3 regions of the Microbispora maris genome follow, and region 2 is predicted to be linked to each of the others. Evidence: predicted binding sites of a transcription regulator. Region 2 holds the regulator's gene; each other region holds the start of a gene.
The links. The regulator LexA, encoded in region 2, represses DNA repair genes until DNA is damaged. The targets are predictions, from matches to a motif close to TCGAACANNTGTTCGA.
Positions count from the first base shown of each region.

Region 1: the regulator LexA is predicted to act here: its motif matches at 1,639-1,654, upstream of recA (recombinase RecA).
Region 3: the regulator LexA is predicted to act here: its motif matches at 1,432-1,447, upstream of ruvC (crossover junction endodeoxyribonuclease RuvC).

Region 1 is NZ_JBDJAW010000011.1:197,601-199,866, forward strand. It holds gene recX (recombination regulator RecX) at 1-340, opposite strand, end outside; gene recA (recombinase RecA) at 349-1,473, opposite strand; gene AAH991_RS16140 (hypothetical protein) at 1,801-2,076, shown strand; gene AAH991_RS16145 (ABC transporter permease) at 2,095-2,266, opposite strand, start outside.
Region 2 is NZ_JBDJAW010000008.1:122,487-124,752, reverse strand. It holds gene AAH991_RS12685 (MalY/PatB family protein) at 1-936, opposite strand, end outside; gene lexA (transcriptional repressor LexA) at 1,025-1,741, opposite strand; gene nrdR (transcriptional regulator NrdR) at 2,174-2,266, shown strand, end outside.
Region 3 is NZ_JBDJAW010000014.1:37,169-39,434, reverse strand. It holds gene AAH991_RS18290 (YebC/PmpR family DNA-binding transcriptional regulator) at 1-159, shown strand, start outside; gene AAH991_RS18285 (GNAT family N-acetyltransferase) at 230-1,393, shown strand; gene ruvC (crossover junction endodeoxyribonuclease RuvC) at 1,518-2,138, shown strand; gene ruvA (Holliday junction branch migration protein RuvA) at 2,135-2,266, shown strand, end outside.

The sequences.
Region 1 (2,266 bases), on a different contig from region 2:
GTCCGGGCCCGGGATCCTCCCGGCCCGGCGCGTCGCGCTCCCAGAGGCCGCCCCCGCCGGAGCCCACGGTCTCGTCCCCGGCACCACCGAAGCCTCCGCCACCGTCGAAACCCCGGGCGCCGCCGAAACCCCGGGCGCCGCCGAAGTCCTCGGGGCCGTCACCGCCGCGCCGGCCGGACGTGCCACCGGACCGCCTGCGGATCTCCGCCCGCAGGGCGTCGATCGTCGCGGACGCGTCCTCGGCGGATCCGGGTGGCTCCTCGGCCGGCCCCCAGGGTCCGGAGTTCCAGTCCCCCGGCCCGATCTCGCCGTCCGGCCCGGGGAGCTCCTCACGCCTCATGCCTGCGCTCAGACGTCACCCGGCTTGGGCGCGGCGGCCGCCTTGCCACCCCGGCCGGTCGTAGCCGCGGGCGCCCGGCCGGACGCGGGAGCGGGCGGCGCCGCCGGAGCGGCGGCGGGCTCGCCCGGCGCGTCGAGCCGCGGGCCGACGCCGAGCTTCTCCTTGATCTTCTTCTCGATCTCGTTGGCGATGTCGGGGTTGTTCTTCAGGAAGTTGCGGGCGTTCTCCTTGCCCTGCCCGAGCTGGTCGCCCTCGTACGTGTACCAGGCGCCGGCCTTGCGCACGAACCCGTGCTCGACGCCCATGTCGATCAGGCCGCCCTCGCGGGAGATGCCGATGCCGTAGAGGATGTCGAAGTCGGCCTGGCGGAAGGGCGGGGCCATCTTGTTCTTGACGACCTTCACCCGGGTCCGGTTGCCGACCGGCTCGGTGCCGTCCTTGAGCGTCTCGATCCTGCGCACGTCGAGCCGCACCGACGCGTAGAACTTCAGCGCCTTGCCACCCGTGGTGGTCTCGGGGCTGCCGAACATGACGCCGATCTTCTCGCGGAGCTGGTTGATGAAGATGGCGGTCGTCCGGGTCTGGTTCAGGGCGCCGGCGACCTTGCGCAGGGCCTGCGACATGAGCCGGGCCTGGAGACCGACGTGGCTGTCGCCCATCTCGCCCTCGATCTCGGCCTTCGGCACGAGGGCAGCCACCGAGTCGATCACGATGATGTCGACGGCGCCGGAGCGGATCAGCATGTCCGCGATCTCGAGCGCCTGCTCACCGGTGTCCGGCTGGGACACGAGCAGCGCGTCGACGTCGACCCCCAGCTTCTTCGCGTACTCGGGGTCGAGGGCGTGCTCGGCGTCGATGAAGGCGGCGATGCCGCCGCCCTTCTGGGCGTTGGCCACGGCGTGCAGGGCGACGGTCGTCTTACCGGAGGACTCGGGGCCGTACACCTCGACGATGCGGCCACGGGGGAAGCCGCCGATGCCGAGTGCGACGTCGAGGGCGATCGCACCGGTGGGGATGACCTCGATCGGGGCACGCGCGTCGTCTCCGAGGCGCATGACGGTGCCCTTGCCGAACTGCCGCTCGATTTGCGCGAGGGCGGTCTCAAGGGCCTTCTCGCGGTCGTTGATTGCCATTGGGTGCCCCCTGGAGGGTGGTCGTCTGCTCGGTCACCGAAAAGCTACGGGGTGCCACCGACATTTTCCGGAGCTTCCCGCACACCGCCCGGGAGGCGGGCCGGGAACCTGCCGCGCCCCGGCGACCTGACGGCGCGCACCCCGGAGGCGACCAGTCCAATATAGCCGAACGACTGTTCGATCACATGCCGAACCGCCGCAGGCGGGAGACGAACGGCGTCCCGACCGCGCCGTTGCATAACCGGGCGTTACCCGCCCATGGTTGCCAGCTCGCCGACCTGGGACGATCCTTGTAGCCAAAGCTGGATCTCCCGCTGGAGGGGCCACGTGACGGGCACCGGCGACTACAGCGGACAGCGCCTGACCCACCTCGCGGCGCTCGCGGCACGGCTCCCCGAACACGGCCTCGCCGCGCGCCTGCTCGGCACGGACGACCCGGTCCTGTCCGTCCGGCACCCGGGCACCGGCAGGCAGACGATCGTCTTCGCGACGCCCGCCAGGCAAGGGTGGATGTTCCTGTGGGCCCCGGGCGGCCAGGAGAGCGCCGACGACCCCGGCCGCGCGGCCGAGATGATCAGCCGGACGCTCTCCGGGCACCCCTGACCCTCCCGGACCGGGCCGTCAGCGGACGACTTCGCCCAGCTTGACCCGGGCGCCGGTGCGGAGCACCGCCCGCCGGTAGACGCGGGCCGCGCCCAGCAGGACGGCGGCCACGGCCACGACCATGAGCACTCCGGCGATGAGGATCTCCATCAGCGGCACGTCCGCGGCCGCCGTACGCACCGGCATGACC
Region 2 (2,266 bases):
GCCGAAGTCGAGCCACGCGAGATAGGTGGCCTCGGGCATGCGGTACCCGACCGACGGGAGCCGCTCGGCGATGCGCCTGCGGTTGCGGTCCAGGATCGTCAGCACCTCCTCCAGCCACGCGTCGCCGTGCCGCCACGCGGCCACCGTGGCCTCCACGCCGAGGACGCTGGGCGCCCCGTAGATGTGGGCGGGCTGGCGGCCGAGCGCGTCCCTGACGTCCTTCGCGCCGATGTGGGCCACGGAGCAGTGCAGTCCGCCCATGTTGAAGGCCTTGCTGGCGGAGGTCAGGGTGACCGTGCGCTCGGGGAGGATCGTGGCGAACGGGATGTGCCGGGCCGGGGCGTACGTCAGGTCCGCGTGGATCTCGTCGGCGATAACCAGCGTGCCGTGCCGGTCGGCGTACGCGGCGACCGCCTCGAGCTCCGCACGGGTGAACGAGCGGCCCGACGGGTTCTGCGGGTTGACCAGCAGGAGCACCCGGACGGGCTCGCCGGGGACCTCGAACCGGCCGTCGGCCGTCAGCGGCATGGGCACCAGGCGGCGGTTCATCCCGGTGATCGTGGCGAGGAAGGGGTCGTAGGCCGGCACGTGCAGCGCCACGGCGTCGCCGGGGCCGGTCATGACGTGCAGCAGCACCTGGAGGGCCTGGTTGAGGTCGGTGTAGGACCGCACGTGGGCCGGATCGGCTCGCCAGCCGTGCCGCGCCTCCATGCGCTCGGCGAACGCCTCCGCCAGGGGACCGGCGGTCGGCTCGTCGAGCCAGGCGGGATAGCCGAGGTCCGCGGCCGCGCGTCTCGCGATGGCCTCCGTGACCGCCTCGGGCACGGGGAAGTCCATGTCGGCGACCCAGGCGGGGATGACGCCGGACGCGGCGTGAGCCCATTTGATTCCGTCACGGCGGCGGGCCGCATCCAGGGACAGCGAGTCGAGATTCACCCGACTCACCCTAATTGCCGATTAGTGGCCGCCGGAAAGGTGGTCGTCGCGCCCCGCGGTGCGTCGTGCCGCGGGGCGCCGGCGGCCGCTACAGCTTGCGCAGGACGGCCGTGACCTTGCCGAGCACGGTCGCCTCGTCACCGGGGATCGGCTCGTAGTTGGGGTTGTGGGGCACCAGCCACACGTGCCCGTCCTTGCGCTTGAACGTCTTCACGGTGGCCTCGCCGTCGATCATGGCGGCCACGATGTCACCGTTGTCGGCGACCGGCTGCTGCCGCACCACGACCCAGTCGCCGTCGGCGATGGCGGCCTCGATCATCGAGTCGCCGGAGACCTGGAGCAGAAACAGCGTGCCCTCGCCCACGAGCTGCTTGGGCAGTGCGAACACGTCCTCGATGCTCTGCTCGGCGAGGATGGGACCGCCGGCGGCGATGCGGCCGACCAGCGGCACGTACGCGGCCGTCGGGCGGTTGAACCCGGCCTCCTCCTCGGTGGTGGCGTCCGGATCCACCCACAGCACCGGCTCTCCGGGCAGCCGGACCTCCAGGGCCCGGGGGCGGTGCGGGTCACGCCGGAGGTAGCCCTTACGCTGGAGCGCCGTGAGCTGGTGCGACACGCTGGAGGTGCTCGTCAGCTGGACTGCCTCCCCGATCTCCCGCATGGACGGCGGATAGCCGCGCTGCTGGACCGAGTCGCGGATCACCTCGAGGATCTTCCGCTGCCTGGGGGTGAGGCCAAGCGAGTCGCGCCTGCGAACCGCGAGGTCGCTGACGCCATCCGCTTGCTCACTTCGGTCACCCACGATGCCACCTCTCAATCCGTGTTCCTCATGTCGCACAGAGCGACCGTACCGCGATTCAAGATCACCGTCAAACAATTGTTCGATATCCAGCGAAATCGCCGATCTCGCCGTCTCCCTCATCGTACGGGAGTTCGATCGATCCCGTGTTCGATTTACCCGATCTTCCAGGGCCGATGTACGTCCAGGTCAGAGGCCCTGCGGAAATCGGCGGGGAAAGGCGCCGTAAAGGGCCTATTTCGCGATCGGCGGGGCAGGTGATGCCGCCGTGACCCGAGGTGCGACACGCGCGCCGAACAGGCACTTCCCCTCCCAAGGCCGGTTCGACTTGCGTTCAAGGTCGGGCACTTCTACGGTTGGACCACAACATCTAGTAGTCACACCGGTGTAAGTTCACCACACCTTGTGTTCGGGATGGGCGTTCAGGGAGGCGATGGAGTGCACTGTCCGTTCTGTCGCAACCCCGACACGCGAGTCGTGGACAGCCGCGCCGCCGAGGACGGGGCCGCGATCCGTCGCCGGCGCACCTGT
Region 3 (2,266 bases), on a different contig from region 2:
GAGATGAGCTTCGTCCCCACGCTCAACGTCCCCCTCGACGAGGACGGCGCCCGCAAGGTCTTCAAGCTCATCGACGCGCTCGAGGACAGCGACGACGTGCAGAACGTCTGGGCGAACTTCGACGTGAGCGACGAGGTCATGGAGAAGGTCGAGGCCTGACGCCGAAGTCGGGCAGAGGGGCGGAAAACCGGTGGCAACGGCCACCGGCGCCCGCATAGCTTGGCCTGCTGTGGAAATCCGTCATCTTACGAGCGACGACCTGGACGCCGTCCTCGACTCCCGCAGACGCGCCTTCGGCCCGTTGTCCGGCGACGGCGCGCAGACGTGGCGCAAGCTCGTCTCCCCGATGCTGCCCGAGGGCCGCTACCTGGGCGCCTTCGACGGCGCCCGCCTGGTGGGCACGGCCAGGATCAACCCGTATGTCCAGTGGTGGCACGGCCGCCCGCAGTCGATGGGCGGCGTGGCGGGCGTGACGGTGGCGCCGGAGGACCGCGGCAGGGGCGTGGGCCGGACGCTCATGGACGCGGTGATCGAGCGCTGCGCGCAGCTCGGCCACGCGGTCTCCGCGCTGTACCCGGCCACCACGCCGCTGTACCGGAGCGCGGGCTACGAGCACGCCGGCGTGCTCCAGCGGATCACCCTGCCCGCGGAGGCGCTGCGGACGGTGGGCGACCCCGGAGGCGCGGTCAAGCTGCGCCGGATGGGCCCGGCCGACGCGGCCGATCTCGTGGCCCTGATCGGCAGGGTGCACGCCGCCACGCGCGCGAGCGGGCCGCTGTCCTTCGACGAGCGGACCTGGCGGCTGTGGCTCGAGGACGACGACGACTTCTGCTACCTGGCCGAGGACGGGTTCGTCGTCTACCGGTGGAGCGACGGGGACATCGAGGTCGACAACCTGCTCGCCGGGTCGGAGGCGACGGCCCGGGCCCTGTGGTCGATGGTCGGCAGCGCGTCGTCGGTCGCGAAGTCGGTGACCGCCTGCGTCGACCCGGCCGACCCGGTGCTCTGGATGCTGCGGGAGCGGTCGAAGGACGAGGTCGCCCAGACCCGGTGGATGTTCCGGCTGATCGACCTGCCCGCGGCGGTCGGGGGGCGCGGTTTCCCCGCCGGGGTGTCCGCCGAGATCCCCGTCGAGGTGACCGACTCCCGGCGCCCCGGCAACACGGGCGCCTGGCTGCTGCGGGTGGACGGCGGCTCCGGCTCCGCGACGCGCCGGGACGCCGTGCCCGGGGAGAGCACCCGGCTCACGATCGGCGGCATGTCCGCGCTGTTCGCCGGCGTCTCCACGGCCACGCTCCGCCGCGCCGGCCTGCTGACCGGCGGCTCTCCCGAGGCCGACGACGCGCTGGACGCCGCCTTCGGCTGCGCCGCGTACATGATCGACTACTTCTGACGCACCCGCGCCGCCGCTGATCGCGATAGAGTGACCGGCCGAACAGGTGTTCGGCGCAGTGGCGGTGAGGTGCGGTGGCTGCGCCGGCCGGGATCAGGGAGGCGTGCCGGTGCGGTTGCCCCAGATGCGGGTGATGGGCGTGGACCCGGGGCTGACGCGGTGCGGTCTCGGCGCCGTGGAGGGCCGTCCGGGCGCGCCGCTGAGCCTGCTGTCGGTGGGGGTGGTCCGCACCCCGCCCGACGACGACATCGGGTCCCGGCTGGTCGTCATCGAGGCGGAGATCGAGCGCTGGCTCGACGAGATCAGACCGGACGCGGTCGCCGTCGAGCGGGTCTTCGCCCAGCACAACGTCCGCACGGTCATGGGGACGGCCCAGGCGTCGGCCGTCGCGATCGTCTGCGCGGCCCGGCGAGGGCTGCCGGTCGCGCTGCACACGCCGAGCGAGGTCAAGGCCGCCATCACGGGTAACGGCAACGCCGACAAGAAGCAGGTCGGCACGATGGTCACCCGGCTGCTGCGGCTCGACGCCATGCCCAAGCCGGCGGACGCCGCCGACGCGCTCGCCCTGGCCATCTGCCACGTCTGGCGCGGCGGCGTGCAGCACCGCCTGGCCGACGCCCTGGCCAAAGCCCGTCACGGCGGTGCGGGCGCCGCCGGCACTACTGGCCCTGGGGGCTCTGGTAGGACTGGGACGCCCGGCGGAGTCGCGGCCGGGCGTACGGACCGGGGAGGGAGCACGCGGTGATCGCATCCGTTGCGGGCCAGGTGGCGGCGATCGGGGCCGACAGCGCCGTGGTCGAGGTGGGCGGCGTCGGGATGCTCGTGCACTGCACTCCGGGGACCCTGGCCGGGCTGCGCGTCGGCGAGCCCGCC